Regions from separate parts of the Paenibacillus sp. MMS20-IR301 genome, predicted to be linked through region 3. Evidence: riboswitches for the same ligand, from Rfam matches in the RefSeq annotation. Region 3 holds a riboswitch; each other region holds the start of a gene.

Evidence for each region. A riboswitch is a leader RNA that binds a small molecule or an ion and turns the genes downstream of it on or off. The one in region 3 is predicted to bind cyclic di-GMP.
Region 1: it holds a riboswitch for cyclic di-GMP, as region 3 does, so the genes downstream of both, LOS79_RS23025 (anti-repressor SinI family protein) here and LOS79_RS26430 (flagellar assembly protein A) in region 3, are expected to answer to the same signal.
Region 2: it holds a riboswitch for cyclic di-GMP, as region 3 does, so the genes downstream of both, LOS79_RS22505 (choice-of-anchor A family protein) here and LOS79_RS26430 (flagellar assembly protein A) in region 3, are expected to answer to the same signal.
Region 4: it holds a riboswitch for cyclic di-GMP, as region 3 does, so the genes downstream of both, LOS79_RS19780 (PA14 domain-containing protein) here and LOS79_RS26430 (flagellar assembly protein A) in region 3, are expected to answer to the same signal.

What each region holds. Positions count from the first base shown of each region.
Region 1 covers NZ_CP135275.1:5,395,268-5,400,112, forward strand. Annotated here, with positions in the region: gene sipW (signal peptidase I SipW) at 1-166, shown strand, start outside; gene LOS79_RS23015 (TasA family protein) at 257-868, shown strand; gene LOS79_RS23020 (helix-turn-helix domain-containing protein) at 1,012-1,356, shown strand; gene LOS79_RS23025 (anti-repressor SinI family protein) at 1,488-1,637, opposite strand; cyclic di-GMP riboswitch class I at 1,667-1,751, opposite strand; gene LOS79_RS23030 (2-oxoglutarate dehydrogenase E1 component) at 2,921-4,845, shown strand, end outside.
Region 2 covers NZ_CP135275.1:5,274,803-5,279,647, forward strand. Annotated here, with positions in the region: gene LOS79_RS22500 (alpha/beta hydrolase) at 1-381, opposite strand, end outside; gene LOS79_RS22505 (choice-of-anchor A family protein) at 687-2,600, opposite strand; cyclic di-GMP riboswitch class I at 2,682-2,771, opposite strand; gene LOS79_RS22510 (hypothetical protein) at 2,855-3,004, opposite strand; gene LOS79_RS22515 (LPXTG cell wall anchor domain-containing protein) at 3,309-3,476, opposite strand; gene LOS79_RS22520 (hypothetical protein) at 4,305-4,845, opposite strand, start outside.
Region 3 covers NZ_CP135275.1:6,156,790-6,161,634, reverse strand. Annotated here, with positions in the region: gene LOS79_RS26440 (ABC transporter ATP-binding protein) at 1-676, opposite strand, end outside; gene LOS79_RS26435 (FUSC family protein) at 965-2,074, shown strand; cyclic di-GMP riboswitch class I at 2,371-2,464, shown strand; gene LOS79_RS26430 (flagellar assembly protein A) at 2,568-4,187, shown strand; gene LOS79_RS26425 (DMT family transporter) at 4,273-4,845, opposite strand, start outside.
Region 4 covers NZ_CP135275.1:4,600,756-4,605,600, reverse strand. Annotated here, with positions in the region: gene LOS79_RS19785 (sugar phosphate nucleotidyltransferase) at 1-1,269, shown strand, start outside; cyclic di-GMP riboswitch class I at 1,407-1,487, shown strand; gene LOS79_RS19780 (PA14 domain-containing protein) at 1,502-3,871, shown strand; gene LOS79_RS19775 (glycosyl hydrolase) at 4,085-4,845, shown strand, end outside.

The DNA of each region.
Region 1 (4,845 bases), 760 kb from region 3:
TGCCATGAACTTCGCCGTCTCCAAAGCCGGCAGTATAATCCTTATGATTGTGCCGGGCCTGATGCTGCTGTTCTATGCACTCTACAGTTCGTGGAAAGCGCTGAGTGCACTTGAAAAGAAAAACGCGGCACTATCCGCTCCTTCCGCACCCGAAACACCGCAATAATTGTTGTTACCTTCCGTTTACGAACCGGAAGATACAAATATATAGGCGCTGCCTACAACTAATCTCAAACAATTAGAGGAGGAATTATTAATGGGTATCAAGAAAACTTTGGGTCTTGGCGTTGCATCGGCTGCACTTGGTTTGTCTTTAATCGGCGGAGGAACCTTCGCTTACTTCAGCGACACTGCACAGAGCACAGCAACTTTCGCAGCAGGTACACTCGATCTGACTTCGGATCCTTCTGTCATCGTTGATATTTCCAACCTGAAGCCGGGCGATACTGTAACTAAGAACTTCAAACTGAAAAACTCCGGCACCCTTGATATCGGTTCAATCAAGCTCAAAACGACTTCAGAGGTAACCGATACGCTCGGCGACAACAATGGCGTTGACCTGAATAAGTTCATTAAAGTGAAATTCCTCGTGAATAAAGACAAAGCGACCCTCACTTCACCGACAGTGGTCTATGAGACTACACTCGCTGATCTGAAGAATATCACCCCGGATCTTGTAGATAACACCGGAACTTTCATTGAGCAGCTCTTCACTGAAGCTGACGGCATCAAAGCCGGTACGGAGGACAGCTTCACAGTACAGTTTGAATTCGTGGATTCCGGCGAAGCACAGAACTATTTCCAGAAAGATAAAATCAAACTGATCTGGGATTTCGAAGCTAAACAAGGTGCTAAGAAAGCCTACTAAGAACTGATGCGTTGTCTAAAAGCAGTATATCTGAAGCCGGCAACGGTCAAGGTATACTGCTTTTTCTCCCGCCCGCATGATTTTTGTCGGTTTTGCGAATTTTTGTTATACTAGTGTCAAAAAGTACGGAGGGCGTTGTAATCATGTCAGATAATATGGGAAGCCGCATCCATAGGCTTCGTCAGGAGAAGGGTTATTCTCTATCCGAACTGGCGGACAAGGCTGACGTGGCGAAATCATACTTAAGCAATGTGGAACGGAATATTCAATCCAACCCCTCCATTCAATTTATCGAAAAGATTGCTGACGCGCTTCAGGTATCCATTCATGTTTTGCTGTATGGCGGACTCGCTGAGACCGAAGAACCGGCTCTGGACGGAGAATGGTTCAGCCTGGTTCAGGAGGCTATGGCTTCCGGTATAAGCAAGCGTGAATTTAAGGAATTTCTTGATTACCAGAAATGGCGGCTGGACCAGAAGGATAATTGAACAGAATGATCCGGTAAAGCCAGGCGCGGTCCGCTGCACCCGGTTATGCCCCTGCCCGGGAATACAGAAAAGGGCACAGCGTTCTAATCGCTGTGCCCTTTTCTGTATGTATCCCTGCAAGACTGGTTATCCTACATCGCCTGAAGTGCCTTCTCATTAAAAAAACGGCGGATCTCATCCGCCTGGATACCGGCCCGCTTAGCAGCCATGAGCAGATATACCCATTCTAAATCCAGATCAACTGCCTGAAGCTCATCATTCCCCTGGTTGGACTGATCCAAGAAATCTCCTCCTAGAATTTTTCTCGTCCCCAGGCAGTCCGGCCATCATAGTATTTCTACTTTAGATCCGAGACTTTGTGCCCCTGCCTTTCAGCAGGTTTACCCTTTACTGGACCCTTTGTTTTGAAAGGATCTGGATAAAATCAATGAAACCGTTCTCCGCAATAACATTATACAAGAACTTTAACGAAAAGTGTGTCGATATCTGGAATTTTTTTATGTTAAGTTGTGAAGAACCTTAGCTGAAATTGCCTACAGCTTGTATAAATATTCCCATTTTTATTTCAAGCGCCCTCATTCCGTTTAAATATAGTTATTATAGACTTCGCTTCCGTGACACAATATAAGAGTAATTACCCAATTTTATGTTTTGCAACTACAAAAATTCTTAAAAATTTTATTTTTATTTTTTATAGTTTGAACTGGAAAGCTACCTGTTGATTTAGGATACAGGAATGCCCAAAGAGCTTCTTGCTGAACGGCCGAAATTCATTCTATTGTATTCACCTTCTATCCGCGCGACAGCTTATTGTACACGATTGCTGGCCTTCGCTCCCACTAAGGAAGCCAAGCGTGGTGTTGGAGCAAGTTATAGAGGGTCAATCCCCTCTGTCTGGTTCAAATACACTCCCAATCTGACGCATACGGACACCACAGCCTTTGTTCGCTCGAAAAAGGCCATTGGGGCGGGCTTACGGACATGACGGCCCTTATCCGCCGCTTTTCATAGGCAAAATCCACTTTTCCGGTGAAATAACGGCGCTGATGTCCTTAAGGTCCGGCACTCAGGTAGCTTTCTGCAGGCTTAACGTCTCTCATGTCCGTAACGCTAAGCTGGTCCCTTGAACAACCGTTGCGTGGCTGGCTGCATTTTTTAATGGTGGGTACATTCAACCCATTTACCTGCGCGCGGCAGCTCATTGTACATGATTTTCCGCTTAAAGATGAGTTTTGGACTTCCGGCCGCCGTTATTTCCAAATTTTTTGCTGATTACCGCTGTTTATGGTGAACATTCTGTAATTCAGGTTTTCTAAAGTATTTTAGTACAATCTATATAGCATTTTTCTTTACTCCGGCCTTGCCTATAAGATTTATGATTGTTCCGTATGAATCTCATGTTGAATCATACCGTTTTGCGAACGGATTGCCCGAAAGTATGAATTGATTACCCTGCCGGAAAGTAGCACAATAATGGTGAGAATGAAACCGCAAACATTGCAGCTCCGCCTGGTGGCACACTTGTATGCCGCGTGTGGAGTTTATCCGTTAGGAGGACCTATTCATGGCCATCAAAGAGCCCTATACCCATTCCGTCTGGAGCAAATACTACGGCCCCAACCTGGGCTACATCCAGGAGAAATATGAGCAATTCGTCCACAACCCGGCTTCCGTCGAGCCTCACTACCGTGATCTGTTCACTGTATCCGGTCCGCCTCCGCTCGCCCCTGAGACCGACAAGACGCCTCCACCGGCAATTTCCGGGGATACCGAGTGGCTCAGAAAGGCCGTAAAGGCCTCCAAGCTGATGGCCAACATCCGGATCTACGGTCATATGGCTGCGGATATTGATCCGCTGGAGCGGAGCAGCAACCCGATGGCGAAATGGCTGGAGATTGAGACTTACGAGCTCACCCGCGAAGACCTGAATGCCCTGCCCGCATCGCTGATCTGGGAGAATGCCCCGGAGGGCGTGCATACTGCCATGGATGCCGTTCACCGGATGCGCCAGGCATACACGCAGACTATTGCCTATGAGTTCGGGCATGTGCATGATGAACGTGAGCTGCGCTGGCTTAACAGCCAGGCTGAATCGACCACCTCACCGGCTCCCTTGAACAATGCAGAACGCAAGGAGCTGCTGAAGCGGCTGATTCAGGTAGAGCAGTTCGAGACCTTCCTGCATAAGACATTCGTCGGCCAGAAGCGCTTCAGCCTGGAAGGCAATGATGCCCTTGTCCCTATGCTGGATGAGATTGTACGGGCTGCCGCCCATGACGGCGCTGAACATATTCTTATGGGGATGGCTCACCGCGGAAGACTAAACGTGCTTGCCCATATTCTGGGCAAACCTTATGATATTATTTTCTCGGAATTCCACCACTCGCCGAACAAGGAGCTGTTCCCGTCCGAAGGCTCCATGGGGATTAACTATGGCTGGACCGGCGATGTGAAATACCATCTGGGAGCTGACCGGGCTGTCCGTGAGGGCGAAACCGTGCGCACCCGGATTACGCTCGCCAACAACCCGAGCCATCTGGAGTTCGTTAATCCTGTAGTAGAAGGCTTCACACGCGCAGCACAGGAGGAACGCAGTGCTCCGGGCTTGCCTAAGCTGAATACGAATAAGGCGATGGCTGTACTGATGCACGGCGACGCCGCTTTTCCGGGCGAAGGTATTGTTGCTGAAACTCTTAATATCGGCAAACTGCAAGGTTATCAAAACGGCGGTACTGTGCATATTATCGTCAATAACCGGATCGGCTTCACTACGGAAAGTGAAGATTCCCGCTCCACCCACTATGCCAGTGACCTTGCCAAAGGCTATGAGATTCCGGTGGTGCATGTTAATGCAGATGATCCGGAAGCCTGCATTGCTGCCGTCCGGCTGGCCAGTGCTTACCGCCACCAGTTCAAGAAGGATTTCCTGATTGATCTGATCGGCTACCGCCGCCACGGCCATAACGAAATGGATGATCCGGATACTACCCAGCCGCTGGTCTACAGCAAGGTCCGCAGTCATCCTACAGTCTACCGGGTATACGCTGAACGGCTGCAGCGCGAGAAGGTGGTTACCGCGGAGGATGTGCAGCGGATGATTACGGATGCCGATCAGGTGCTGCAGCAGGCCTTCGACCAGATGAAGGAAGGCAAACAGAAGAGCGCGGAATCCAAAGCCTCCGTAGCCCTGGACACATCTTCTCCGCCTCAGCGCATGACAGCAGTTCCGCTGTCCAGTCTGCAGGAGATCAACCGTGAGCTGCTTAGCGTTCCGGATGGCTTCACAGTCTATCCGAAGCTGGAGCGGATTCTGAAGCGCCGCAAGGATTCCCTGAATGACGGTGAACGGGTCGACTGGGCGCTCGCCGAAACGCTGGCCTTCGCCACCATCCTGAAGGACGGCACTCCGATCCGGCTCAGCGGCCAGGATTCACAGCGCGGCACCTTTGCCCACCGGCATCTGGTCCTCCATGACAGTGAGAGCGGTGA
Region 2 (4,845 bases), 880 kb from region 3:
GGCATCAGGAAGGAGCACATTATAGCCCAGATTATCGTAATAGTTCTTGGCGGTTGCTCCCATATCCTTGGCTTTGCCGGAATAGCCGTGGGCAATAATCACCGTACGCCCGGCAGCCCGCCCCGATGCCAGAAAGTAACCCTTCAGCTTCAGTCCATCATGCGAGATCAGTTCAGCTTCGCGGAAGCTTTGCCGTGACACCCAGTCTGCGCCTTCCCCCCATGAAGCGCCGGCTACCGGCGGGTCAACCTTGAGATCCGGTGTCTTTGCCAGGAAATCCTTCGGCGCCCGCTTAATTGCCACTCCGTAAAAGAAGAATCCTGCATACACTACCCCTGCTACCATAATAATAAGCCCTGCAAGCAGGATTACACTCCACATACACGTTTCTCCTTCCGGTGAATACCCAGATACTTCAGGGTGATTAATACTCTTGTGTCAACAAACCAGCAGCTATGCAGTCAGTATAGCACGGCTTCCAGCCATCTTGAAATTTCTGCCGGCAGTCTGGATGTTGCGGTTATTCCGCATAAAATAACCCCACAATGTGGGGCTGTATGACTGAGGCACTTTGCGGACTCCTAACCCTTATTGATTCTAAAGGATTAAAAGGGCTGCTCTCGGAGCATATTTCCTCCAAAAGCAGCCCCAAAGTCGCCATTAGCCCGTGGTAAACAGCAAATAGTTTATTTACGTCTGCTATTTCTTGCTCTTCTGCCCAGCAGCAGGCCCAGACCCGCAAGAGCTATACCGGCAATATAATAAGGCGCCGGACTGGATTCTCCCGTCTGCGGAAGAGTGGCTGCCGCAGTCACACTACCCTGCGGAATCTCTTCATCATCTATGGTTAATTCGGGACCCGCTGACGGCGAAGCTGCAGGAGTTCGCACCGGTGCCGCAGTGGCTGGCCGGATTGTAGCCTTCGGCAATATAGTGGCTACCGGTCCGAGCGGAACCGCATCATCCTCTACAATGAAAGTGGTAACCGGCGTCGGCGTCGCCAGAATGAACGTAAACGGCGATACCACTGGCGGAGCCGTTGGTGCCGGTGTCGGTGGCGCTGTTGGTGCTGGCGTCGGTGGAGCCGTTGGCGCTGGTGTTGGTGCTGCTGTTGGTGCTGGCGTTGGCGTCGGTGTCGGTTCCGCTGTTGGTGCTGGCGTTGGTGTTGGTGTTGGTGTTGGTGTTGGTGTTGGTGTTGGTGTTGGTGTCGGTGTCGGTGTTGGTGTTGGTGTTGGTGTTGGTGTTGGTGTTGGTGTCGCTGTCGGCGTTGCCGTCGGTGTCGCTGTCGGCGTTGCCGTTGGTGTCGCTGTCGGCGTTGCCGTTGGTGTCGCTGTCGGCGTTGCTGTTGGCGTTGCCGTTGGTGTCGCTGTAGGTGTTGCCGTCGGTGTCGCTGTCGGCGTTGCTGTCGGCGTTGCCGTTGGTGTCGCTGTCGGCGTTGCTGTTGGTGTCGCTGTCGGCGTTGCCGTTGGTGTTGCTGTCGGCGTTGCTGTCGGCGTTGCCGTTGGTGTCGCTGTCGGCGTTGCCGTTGGTGTCGCTGTCGGCGTTGCCGTTGGTGTTGCTGTCGGCGTTGCCGTTGGTGTCGCTGTCGGCGTTGCCGTTGGTGTCGCTGTCGGCGTTGCTGTTGGTGTCGCTGTCGGCGTTGCCGTTGGTGTCGCTGTCGGCGTTGCCGTTGGTGTCGCTGTCGGCGTTGCTGTTGGTGTCGGCGTTGGTGTAGATGGATCTTGACCTGTATATGGATAGTGGTGAGATTCCCCTGATCCAGAGAATGAAGCTCCAATTACATTGCCGTTAATTTGAGCATTGTTGAAGTTAATGGAAGCTAGCGGTGCAAATACAGTTCCCAATACACCTATGCCTTCAATCTGCACGCTGGTTGCCTGACTGAAGTTATATAACACTTTTGTAGCCTGGGCTGTGCTGCTTTTACCATTTATCCAGACGCCCATGTTCTTCATAGAAACTGTAGATCCGGAAATATTAATTATGGCTGTCGAGCCTTCAGGAATATCAATACTCAGACCATGAGCACTGGATAGCTTGCTGCCGTCTACTGTAAATACATTCACACCGGAATTTTTACCTGTAAGAGTAAGGCTGCCATTATCCGTTGTAGTCCCGTTAGCGGAGACGGCGGCTAGCTGTTCCGATTTATTACGTAATAAGCTGAACTCGGCCGCGAAATCTATGACATTCTTTTTGAGCTGCAATGTTCCTGTACCTCCGCGAGGACCGCCGTTTCCGGTGTAATGCTCTCCGTACACTACATCACCAACGGTCTCCCCCTGCGAATAATTCAAATCGCCACCAGCGATAAGTGAGTAAGCTTCCTTCGTTTCTTGACTAGTCAGACTGTGCCCAACTGAATAGCCTTCTTTTAAATTTACATTTCCGCCCGCGGCTAATCTGCCTTCCACATCACTGTGCATGCCTTCATAGCTGCCCAATATGAACACGTTATACTTAGAAGCATTACCAGGCAAAGAAGCTCCTTCGGCTTTTACTGAAATATTGCCAAGTAGAGTTATTCCGCTGCCACCTACAACCAAAACAGATATAAGACCTAACACGATAAGACGCTTAAACTTACTGAACCGGATCATACAGGCTCACCTCACAGTTAATATAATAAATGCCTTGTTTCATATAACAAAAAAAGGCCGCCGGAAAGAGAGTATGCTCTTTACGGCAGCCGGACGATCATGGCGCTGTCAGGCGCTTTAGATTCCTTGACTTTGCGTCCCGCACTTTCGTACGGTTTGCTTTTATACGTGAGTAAGTTATTATGTTGTGAAATTATGCACTAAATCATATCTACAGTGAAAAGTCTATGACATTCGTTACTCTGGAACTATTTTCAGTTTATCTGCTCCCTCTGCCTGTTGTCAATTAATTCCTTTGTGAATTTTTGAATTATTTCCCCCTTAAAATCTCCCAATGCAGCACTATACAAGGATTTAACGCCAAATGCAGCAGTTTTCTCCCTAATCTCCCTTCTTCTTTTCATACTCCGCAATAAACGATCATGCTTTTTTGAAACTGCGCTAAAAGAACTATTTTTAAATATCGCAAATTTAAGTAAATCAAGATAGGATTCCAGCCCTTCTTGTATTGATTGCAGTTCTTCTAACGTATTCAGCTTCCGCAGGAAATATTGCAAAAATTATACCACACCGTTCCGAGTAAGCTTATGCAGCATCTATCCACATAAAAAAGAGCTGCCTGCGGGAGGACGTCTTCTCCCCAAGCAGCCCCTGTCCCGTTCAGCGGTGATACCGCCAGCTTTTTCGGGAAGAGCCTAACTCTTTAGTTTATTTACGTTTCCCTGATCTTGATTTTCTACCGAGGAATATCCCTAATCCCGCAAGCATTACTCCTGCCAAATAATAAGGGAATGGACTTGATTCACCGGTCTTCGGTAAAGTTGCTACGGCCGGGACACTGCCTAGGGGCATCTCTTCATCAATGATGGTCACCATCGGCGTTGCGGTTGGTGCTGGTGTTGCCACGGCCGGTTTAGGTGTGGCTGATGGCACCGCAGTTGCTACTGGACCCAAAGGCAGAGGATCATCGACGATTATTACAACCGGGATTACCGGCGTCGGTGTTGGTGTGGCAAAAATAAATGGCGGTGTTATTGGAGCCGGTGTTGTTACTGCAGTTGGCGGGGCTGTTGGCGCTGGCGTCGGCGTTGGTGTTGGCGGTGCTGTTGGCGCTGGTGTCGGCGTCGGTGTTGGCGGTGCTGTTGGCGCTGGTGTCGGCGTCGGTGTTGGCGGCGCTGTTGGCGCTGGTGTCGGTGTTGGTGTCGGTGTTGGTGTTGGTGTTGGTGTTGGTGTCGGCGTTGGTGTCGGTGTCGGCGTCGGCGTTGGTGTCGGTGTCGGTGTCGGTGTCGGCGTTGGTGTCGGTGTTGGTGTCGGTGTCGGTGTCGGTGTCGGTGTCGGTGTCGGTGTCGGTGTCGGTGTCGGTGTCGGTGTCGGTGTCGGTGTCGGTGTCGGTGTCGGTGTCGGTGTCGGTGTTGGTGTCGGTGTCGGTGTTGGTGTTGGTGTCGGTTCTGGGGTGTTCGGTGTTCTGGGGTTGGCGTTGGTGTGTGGTGTCGGTCTGGGGTTGGCGTTGGGTGTTGGTGTCGGTTCTGGGGTTGGGGTTGGTGTTACCGTTGGTGTCGGCTCTGGGGTTGGCGTTGGTGCTACCGTTGGTGTCGGCTCTGGGGTTGGCGTTGGTGCTACCGTTGGTGTCGGTTCTGGGGTTGGCGTCGGTGCTACCGTTGGCGTTGGTGCGATTGTCGGTGTTGGGTGTTGGTGCTGTTGGTGCTATCGTCGGCGTTGGTGTCGTACGTTGGCTGCGGCTGTCGGGTTGGCGTTGGTGCTATCGTCGGAGTTGGCGTCGGTGCGGCTGTTGGTGTTGGCGTTGGTGCTATCGTCGGCGTTGGCGTCGGTACGGCTGTTGGTGTTGGCGTTGGTGCTATCGTCGGCGTTGGCGTCGGTGCGGCTGTTGGTGTTGGCGTTGGTGCTATCGTCGGTGTTGGCGTTGGTGCTATCGTCGGCGTTGGCGTTGGTGCTATCGTTGGCGTTGGCGTCGGTGCGGCTGTTGGTGTTGGCGTTGGTGCAATTGTTGGCGTTGGCGTCGGTGCTGCTGTTGGTGTTGGCGTTGGTGCTATCGTCGGCGTTGGCGTTGGTGCTATCGTTGGCGTTGGCGTCGGTGCGGCTGTTGGTGTTGGCGTTGGTGCTATCGTCGGTGTTGGCGTTGGTGCTATCGTCGGTGTTGGCGTTGGTGCAATTGTTGGCGTTGGCGTCGGTGCTGTCGGTGTTGGCGTTGGTGCTATCGTCGGCGTTGGCGTCGGTGCAGCTGTCG
Region 3 (4,845 bases):
TACCGCTCTGCTCAATCTTGCCGCCGTTCATGACGAAGATCCAGTCAGACATCGCCAGCGCCTCTTCCTGGTCATGGGTAACGAAAATAAAGGTGATGCCCAGCCGCTGCTGCATCTCCCGCAAAATATATTGCATCTCCGTACGCAGCTTAAGATCCAGCGCCGACAGCGGCTCGTCCAGCAGCAATACCTGCGGCTCATTGACAATTGCCCGGGCAATTGCCACACGTTGCCTTTGTCCGCCGGACATTTCATTAATGGCCCGCTGCTCATAGCCGACCAGGTTGACGAAGCGCAGCGCTTCCTGCACCTTTTGCGTAATGACATCCTTCTTCAGCTTCTTGATCCGCAGTCCGAAAGCTACATTCTCAAATACGTTCAGATGCGGGAACAAAGCATAATCCTGAAAAACCGTATTTACCTGCCGCTCGTTAGCGGGAATATGATTGATGACTTTGCCGTTCAGATAAATGGAACCTTCAGTCGGCTCGGCAAAACCGGCGATGAGCCGCAGTATGGTCGTCTTTCCGCAGCCCGAGGGGCCCAGCAGTGTATAGAATTTGCCGCGTTCAATTTCGAAGCTTACGCCTTTTAATACTGCCTCTTCGTCGTCATATTGCTTAATTACCTGATCAAATGAAATGATAGTGCCTTCCGGGGTAGCTATAGCTAACAACCTCCCTTACCTTATGTAGTACAACCTATTTTACCCGCTTCCTGCGGGAGACAATCCGTCCAGGCAGCATGCCATGCGGTGATAAGCGACATTTCCTCCTCTGGTTCGACAGACTTCAATATATATAGCATAAAGGAATAATCCTTTATATGCGATAGTTTACAATGTAAAAATTAGTCCGTGAAACTTAACAAGTTCGTAAAAACTGAAGCCGGTCAGGCACGTTTGGGGGTGCTATAATGAAAACGGCTGAAAATCATGTTAATTTTCTCACTTTTATGAAAGAAGATGAAATCAATGAACGAGGGGTTACAGGACCGCCTTGAAAAATACGGATTATCGCTTTATATGATACGCATTACGCTCGCTGCTTCACTCTCCTGGGTGGCGGTGCACAGCCTTTACGGGGACCATTATCTGTACTTTGCACCGCTGGCGGCAATTCTGATTACCCAGAGCAGTGTTAAAGCTTCCCTCGAAAAAGGCGCCTACCGGCTGCTGGGCATTGTGCTCGGCGGGATCGTCAGCCTGATTGTCGGCCGCTTCTTCGATGTAGGCGCGCTCTCCATTCTGCTGATGCTGCTGCTCGGCATAGGCGTAGCCACCGCGTGCCGGATTAATATCCAGGCTGTGTCGCAGGTCGGCGTAACCTCCGTTCTGGCGCTTACCTTCTATCATGATGGGTATATTGTCTGGAGAGTCGCCGAAACGCTAATCGGCGTGCTGATCGCCTTAGCCATAAATATGATTATCGTTCCGCCCAAAGGGTTCGTCAAGGTCAAGAGCTTGGCACTTGAAGGCAGTCTCCTTCTGTCTGATGCCTTAAGCGGCCTGACCGCCGGCAGCCGGGGTACCGCATCAGCCCCTGCAGCGCTTAAGCAGTCCGGTGAGCTGCTGGCAAAGAGTGACCGGCTGCAGAAGGAGCTGCATTACACGCTGTCCCATTTCCCGTGCCGCAAAGAGCTGGGTGCTTTATCACAGGCCACATCCCATCTCGGCAGGATACACGCATACGTTAAGGGTATTGCCGAGGAGATCGCTCTGCTGCCGGCACATTATGCTGCAGCAGACTGGATGATTGAGGTTGTGACGGCTACTGCGGACTGCATTGCTTTATACGGTACCCGGACACTGTCAGATGCTGAGTGCGGACGCTCCCTTCCAGAGAGCCTGCGCCGTGCCCGTGATGTACAGCTGGCCTGGTTCGCTGAACTGCAGGGGGAGTGCCCGCTCGCCGCATTCCGTGATCTCGGGGCAGTCTTCTCCCATCTGAACCGGATTCTTGAAGAGATTGAACGTGCTGATTACGCGGCAGTCTCAGCTGCCGCCCAGCCGGCCAAGGCCAATACAGCGCGCGCTGTGCGCTTTCTGCAAAAGGGACTCTCTCATAAGCTATAAGCTTGGGGGGTGTCCCTTTTTTTACATTCAGCCGGGATTTCACTGGATACCGTTACCATTATAACCAAATCTCCTATATGCTGTAAGCTCTGGTAAAGCCTATTTTTTTGCGCCCTGGCAATGCATATTTTAAGATTATTAATAAATTGGCAGAATTGAGTTGAAAAATAGCTTCTTAAGTACTAGAATTAAGCTTGTTTGCAGAAGTTTCTGTTACACCCAGAAACCAGTTATGATCTTTTTTGTCGATAACAGTCGATTCGAAATTGCCTCATGCTGAGTGTATATCATTGATCTATTTCTAAAGGCAAACTTTCCGAAAGGTTAGGACGCAAAGCCATGGGCCTAAAAGCGCAGATATGCCGCGTTTACGGTCGCCAGGCTGCCAATAGAGACCACGTAAGCCAGCTGCGGCCAAGAAGGCGTTCCCGGGCTTTATGATGCTCTTTTCTGTACGAATGCCATTGATTATACGAAAAGCGAGGTTAAGAACATGCCCCAGCAGTTCATTGATCCATCCCGGTTTGAATTCATGGAATCCCTGATGCTTGAACGTAACGGCTTCCTGGATTCATTCTCTGCAGAAGGCCTGGCCCCCAGCGGGACCAACGGAGATAAGAACGGAATTATTCTTGTGCAGAACAATCAGGTCTTTGTCACCCCGCCGCTGCTTGGCGGCAAGCCCGCCAGAATCTCAGCGGTTCCCCCTGTAGTTCTGAAGCTCAACTGGAAGACGATAACGGAACCTACCGAGGTGACCTCGGCAGATCATATTACCTGGGAGATCTGCGAGAAGCCGCAGTATCAGATTACCGTCTCTCCTGATAAGCTCAAGGTGCATTCCACTTTATACCGCGTGGAGAAGTATGCCTGGAATCTGGTTAATTGCCCCGCCTCCTTCGAGGCTGCAGTCCGGGCTGAGCCTAACCGGGCAATGCTGCTGTCCACGCTCACCATAGAAAAGATTCTCTCTGCTCTGGACAACCCTGTTATACTGCGTAATCTTAATATTCCTGCCCTGTACGCAGAGCTGGACAACCCTACATATCTTCCCGTCTGTATTGCCGAAGGAAGAGCCCCCCGGCCCGGCAGGGCATCACGGCTGGTATTGTCTCTTCCGGAGCATACGCATGCAGGAAACGGAATGCTGCTTGAGCAAGAAGCCGCGGAAACAGCAAGCCTGCTGGATTACCTCAGGTTTCCGGGCGCCCCTTTCGCGTGGGAGGGAGAGGCATTTGCCCGCAAGCTGCCGCCCGAAGAAGGAATTCCCGGATTCGACGTAGATGGAAGCGTGCTGCCGCCGCCTTCGCCGCAGGATTTCCCTTTCACAGGGGGACAGGCTGCCCGGCTCCTTCAGGACGGAGGCATCGCCGCTCTGCGGTCCGGCAGGCCGCGGATCTGCGGCAGCACCGGCAGTGCCCAGACCTGCGATATGCCGGCAAGCCTCCTGCTCACCAAAGAGCTGGCAGCGGAGTCTACGGATATTATGTTCGCCGGTGACATTATTGTTCCGGCTTCCATCAGTGGCCCCCTGCGGATTGAAGCGTTAGGAAATGTCTATATTTACGGCAGCATCCGGCAATCCACAATTACGGCCACCGGAAGCATATATATAAGCGGTGAGGCTATAGACTCCTGCCTCTACGCAGGTCAGGCCGGAGTGGAGCAGAACCGTCTGCACAGCTTCTCCAAGCTGCTTGCGGCAGAAGCAGCGGCCCTGCAGGAGGCTGCCCGTCAGTTGGCCAAGAATGTGGAATCCCGCCAGCAGTCTGTTAAATACGGCCTGGTTGTTATGCTGCTGCTGGAGGATAAGTTCAGCCATATTGATCCTCTGGTCAGTGATCTGCAGTCCGCCCTGCTCTCCATGAACCCTGCCTTCCAGCTCAGCGCAGAGCGGCTTAAGCATATGCTGGAGGTATTCTCTCATCCGGGACAATTCACAGAATTCATTACAGACAGTGTCCTCACCACCTTCTGCAGTCTGCTTCATAACCTCTCAGACAGCATTACGCAGCTCTATGAGGAATATGCTGTCATTGACATTGCCCGCTTACAGGGCAATGTCCAGCAATCCGGCGGCCGGCTGATCCAGCGGGAGCTGCAGCATCTGTAATGACGCAATATACCGGCTTTCAGAGTTTGTTACATAACATAAACGGCTGCAGTCCCGCCAGGCGGGGCTGCAGCCGTTTATTCTGTCAGTGCGTCCTGGCCAGCCTGACATTGACCAGAATAATGCTGCCCACGATCAGCAGCATGCCGATCACCAGATTCAGTGTAATCTGCTCATGCAGCAGAACCACACTTGAACCGATTGAGATCAGCGGAATCAGGAAGGTGAACGAGCCCACCTTGCCGGCTTCGCCTTCATTGATCAGCTTGAAGTAGACCATCCACCCCAGCGCGATTACAAAGACCGCGATGAATAACGTATTTACAATAAATGCCGGACTCCAGGTAATATCCCCCCAGCTCTCGGATGCTGAACCCGCAGCCAGCAGAATCAGTCCGCCGATCATAATCTGCATGGCCGTCATCCACAGCATATCCACCCGCGCCGCATTCCGTTTCGTATAGACCGTAGCCAGTGCCCAGCTAAGCGCACTGGCTAAAGCCAGAATCACACCGGCAGCAGAGATGCTTCCGGTGAATCCCCCAAGGCTCAATGAACCTACACCGAGGAAGCCGATGATGAGCCCGGCAATCTTCAGCCCGTACATCCGCTCGCCAAGCCAGAGCCAGGCAAAGATTCCAAGCAGCACCGGCTGGAG
Region 4 (4,845 bases), 1.6 Mb from region 3:
GAACCGGAATCGATGGTTCAGCGGGTGTGGAGACAATTGCAGGAGGCCGGGATAGCGGAGTCATCCTATCTCGCAACCGGCCGCAGCCAGGTGGAGATGATTCAGAGTCAGCTCGGCGGCGAGGTGCCGATTATCGTGGAGCCGGAGCGCCGGGATACCTTCCCCGCCATTGCGCTGACGGCCGCTTATCTGTATTCCATCGCCGGTGTTTCACCGGCAGAGACCGTGGCGATTCTGCCCGTCGACCCTTATGTGGAATCATCCTTTTTCGATACGGTGCTGCAGCTGGAGAGTACGATGCTTGAGAGCGGTGCGAATCTGGCGCTCATGGGCGTAGTACCGGAGCACGCCTCCGAGAAATACGGCTATATTATTCCTACCAGCGCCGCAGCAGGCGAGAGCGGGTATCTGCAGGTGAGCCACTTCCAGGAGAAGCCGGACCGCAGGCAGGCAGAGGAGCTGATCAGCCGGAATGCACTCTGGAACTGCGGTGTCTTCGCTTTCCGGCTCGGGTATCTGCTGGATATTCTGCAGCGCAAAGGCCTCCCGCTGAACTATGAGGAGCTGCAAAAGCAGTACAAACTGCTGTCCTCGATCAGCTTCGATTATGAAGTGGTCGAGAAAGAGGAGAATATCGTAGTTCAGCCGTACGCCGGATTCTGGAAAGACCTGGGCACCTGGAATACCCTGACCGAGGAGATGACCAGTAATCATGTCGGCAAAGGGTTCGTGACGGCAGATTCCGAGGGTACCAGCCTTATCAATGAGCTGGATATTCCGATTACAGTAATCGGGGCGAAGGATCTGATTATCGCTGCCAGCCCGGACGGTATCCTGGTTACGCACAAGGCGGAGAGCCCGCGGATCAAGGAGGTACTGAAAACTTTTGAACAAAGACCGATGTACGAAGAGCGTCGCTGGGGCCACTACAAGGTAATCGATTATGTGAAGTATGATGAAGGCAATGAAGTGCTGACGAAGCGGATTTTCATTAACGAAGGTAAAAATATCAGCTATCAGTTGCATCACAAACGCAGTGAAATCTGGACGTTTGTCAGCGGTGAGGCAAGCATTGTCATTAACGAAAAGATGCATAAGGTAAAGGCAGGGGATGTTGTACGGATACCGGAAGGTACCAAGCATGCAATCCTGGCACTTACAGATGTGGAATTTATTGAGGTGCAGAGCGGCTCTGAACTGGTGGAGGAAGATAATATCCGCATCACTCTGGACTGGGAGGATATAGCTTTACACCAGTTTATCTCGTAGGCCTAATTAATCTATTTAACCAATTGTAACAAAATCAAAACAGGTATTTAGCACTATTTATTAAGAAATTTTTATTTTTGCTCTAAATTAAAAATAAATAGCGACGATACTTACGGTAAGAGGGATTCATCCTTCCAAAACGACAAAGGCAAACCTAATCGAAAGATAGGGACGCAAAGCTATAGGGCCTTCGCAAGAGTGGCAGCCTGGCTACCGAAAGGAAGAGGAAATTTTGAAAACTTACCGTAAGTCCCGTTTGCTGTGCACTGTGCTGTCACTGGCCTTGTTTGTGTCTGCAATACCTGCAGCCCTGGGCGGGCTGGCTTCAACTGCTGAAGCGGCTTCCAGCTCCAAGGCGCCTGTTAACCCGTCGGCATCGGCAGAAGCAGTCAAACTACTCAGTGATCTGTATTCCATCACAGGTAAAGGCATCATTACAGGACAGCACGACTATCTGGAGAGCCCGGATGAATTCAGCAATAAGCTGAAGGGAACCAGCGGCCAGTACGCAGCCCTTCACGGTTATGAGCTGGGTGTTATCAGCGGCCAATCGGAAAGCACCGCAGCGGCACAACGCAGAAATGTAGTGAACAGCGCAATCAGCTGGTATAAAAGCGGGGGCATCGTGGCTATGACTTTTCACGAGAACCTGCCCGGCACCCCTTATCTGTGGTCCAATGTGCAGAAGAGCCTGAGCCAGGAAGAGTTCAATAAATATGTTACTCCGGGTACGACGCAGTATACGGCCCTGATTGCAGACCTGGACAAGGTGGCCGTTTCGCTGAAAAGCCTGAAGGATGCAGGGGTTCCTGTACTCTGGAGACCTTATCATGAAATGAACGGTGACTGGTTCTGGTGGGGGAAGAAAAATAACTTCGCTAAATTATGGAATATTATGTATGACCGTTTCGTAAACGTTCATCAATTAAACAACCTGCTGTGGGTCTGGAATCCTAATGCACCGAATGCCTGGTCTGATCCTTACGCACTGACTTATCCGGGAGCAGACAAGGTGGATGTGCTCGCAGCAGATATATATGATAACGACTATATGAATAAATACTATGACGGCCTGCTTAGCCTGGCGAACGGCAAACCTATTGCCATTGGCGAGAACGGGGAAATGCCAAGCACACAGAAGCTGCAGCTCTCCCAGAAGAACTGGGTATATATGATGACCTGGGGAAAAATGCTGTATGAAAATAATAGTGATGCTACTATTAAAGGCTTCATGGGCGACAGCTACACATTAACCAAGGATCAGTACAAGGCAGCAGCGGCAGCAACTCCAACGCCGTCACCGACAGCGACACCAACGCCGTTACCGACAGCAACACCGACGCCGTCACCGACAGCGACACCAACGCCGTCACCGACAGCGACACCAACGCCGTCACCGACAGCGACACCGGTGCCGTCACCGACAGCAACACCAATGCCTGTTCCAACAATTGTACCTGTCAGTGATTCAGTGCAGGCACCGCTCCAGAATGGCCTGCGCGGAGAATATTTCAAGAATATGACCCTCTCCGGCACACCGGTGCTGGTACGCAATGACGATCTGCTGAATTTCAACTGGCGTCAGGGGTCGCCGGATGCCGCGCTTGGCGTGGATAACTTCTCAATCCGCTGGACCGGCCAGATTAAGCCGGCATACAGTGAAACCTATCAGATCATCACAACCTCTGATGACGGGATCCGTGTCTATGTTGACGGCACAGCTGTCATTGACAGCTGGACTAAGCAGAGCGGAACAGAGCGTACAGGAAGCATAGCCCTGAAGGCAGGCCAACTGTATGACATCAAGGTGGAATATTACGAGAATGCAGGCGATGCCAATATTCGTCTGATGTGGCAGAGCGCCAGTCAAGCAAAAGCAACTGTGCCGGCCAGCGCATTGTATATGCCAAATTCAGCGGTTGCTGCTGATAAGGCTCTATCCGCAGCTCCGGCTGCGGCTGTACCGACAGCAACGCCGTCACCAGTATCAACACCAACGACAGCACCGACGCCGACACTGACAGCAACACCGGTGCCGACAGCAACGCCGACAGCGGCACCAACGCCAACGCCGATAGCAACGCCGACAGCGGCACCAACGCCAACACCGACAGCGGCACCAACACCGACAGCAGCGCCGCAGCAGGTTGTGGTTGAGGCGCCCCCCGCTAACGGGCTTTACGCGGAATATTTCAATAATATGACGCTGTCAGGTGCCCCGGCAGTGGTACGTACCGATGCAGCACTTGATTTCAATTGGCGGCAGGGTACACCGGATGCGGCAATTGGCATAGATTTCTTCTCTGTCCGCTGGAGCGGCAAGATCAAACCGCTCTATACAGAGACTTATCAGATCTATACCACTTCCGATGATGGTATCCGCGTGCGAATTAACGGCGAGCTTGTGATCGACAGCTGGACGAAGCAGAGCGGAACAGAACGCACGGGAAGCATCAGTCTGACTGCCGGGATGCTGTATGATATCCAGGTGGAGTATTACGAGAACCAAGGGGATGCGAATGCGCGCCTGATGTGGTCCAGTCCGAGCCAAACCAAAGGAACGGTTCCGGCCAGCGCTCTGTTTCTCCCGTCTGCTTCCTAAGATTACGCGGGCTCAACGGCTGTAGTCATGCTTGGCGCTGATACTGGTTAAGACGTTACAATATTAAATCCTAATATAGTCCACTCTTGATAGCCCTGCTGTTCAGCAGGGCTACTGAGCTATAGATCTCCGGGCAGAACGGAAGCGGTCTGCATAAGAGGCACAATCTCCCGGAGCTATGGCGGCAGCAGAGGCTGGAGGAAGGAGATTACATTGAACACTTACCGTAAGTACCAGCTGTATACAACTTTGCTTCCCATTATTTTTATTCTCACGCTGTTGCCATGGTCCGAGGTGCGGAGCCTTCCCGTAACCCGTGTCATGGACACGGCTCCCGCCGCAACTCCTGCCGCAGCTGTTACTCCGATTAATCCCTCTGCCTCAGAAGAGGCTGCTTCGCTGTTAAGCTACCTGATTGATCTGGGCGGCAAGTCCATGATCTCCGGCCAGCATGATTACCTGGAAAGTCCTGATGAATTCAACAATAAACTCAAAAATGCCAGCGGACAGTATGCCGTTCTGCATGGCTACGAGCTTGGAGCTATCAATAACCAGAGCGAGGCAACGATCGCCCGGCAACGCCAGGCTGTTATAGACAGTGCTATTAAATGGCATCAGGGCGGGGGCATTGTGGCGATGACCTTCCATCAGAATTTGCCCGGCACCTCTCCGGAATGGGCTAATGTGCATATGAGCCTGAGCCAGGATAAATTCGATGCTTATGTCACTCCTGGAACCCAGCAGTACAAAGCCCTGATTGCCGACCTGGACGAGGTTGCCGTGTACTTGGGGGAGCTGCGGGATGCCGGAGTTCCTGTTTTGTGGCGTCCTTATCATGAAATGAACGGCAACTGGTTCTGGTGGGGGCAAAAGGATAATTTCAACCGGCTATGGGACATTGTGTACGACCGTATGGTTAACAAGCACAAGCTGAACAACCTGCTGTGGGTCTGGAATCCGAATGCGCCGAATGA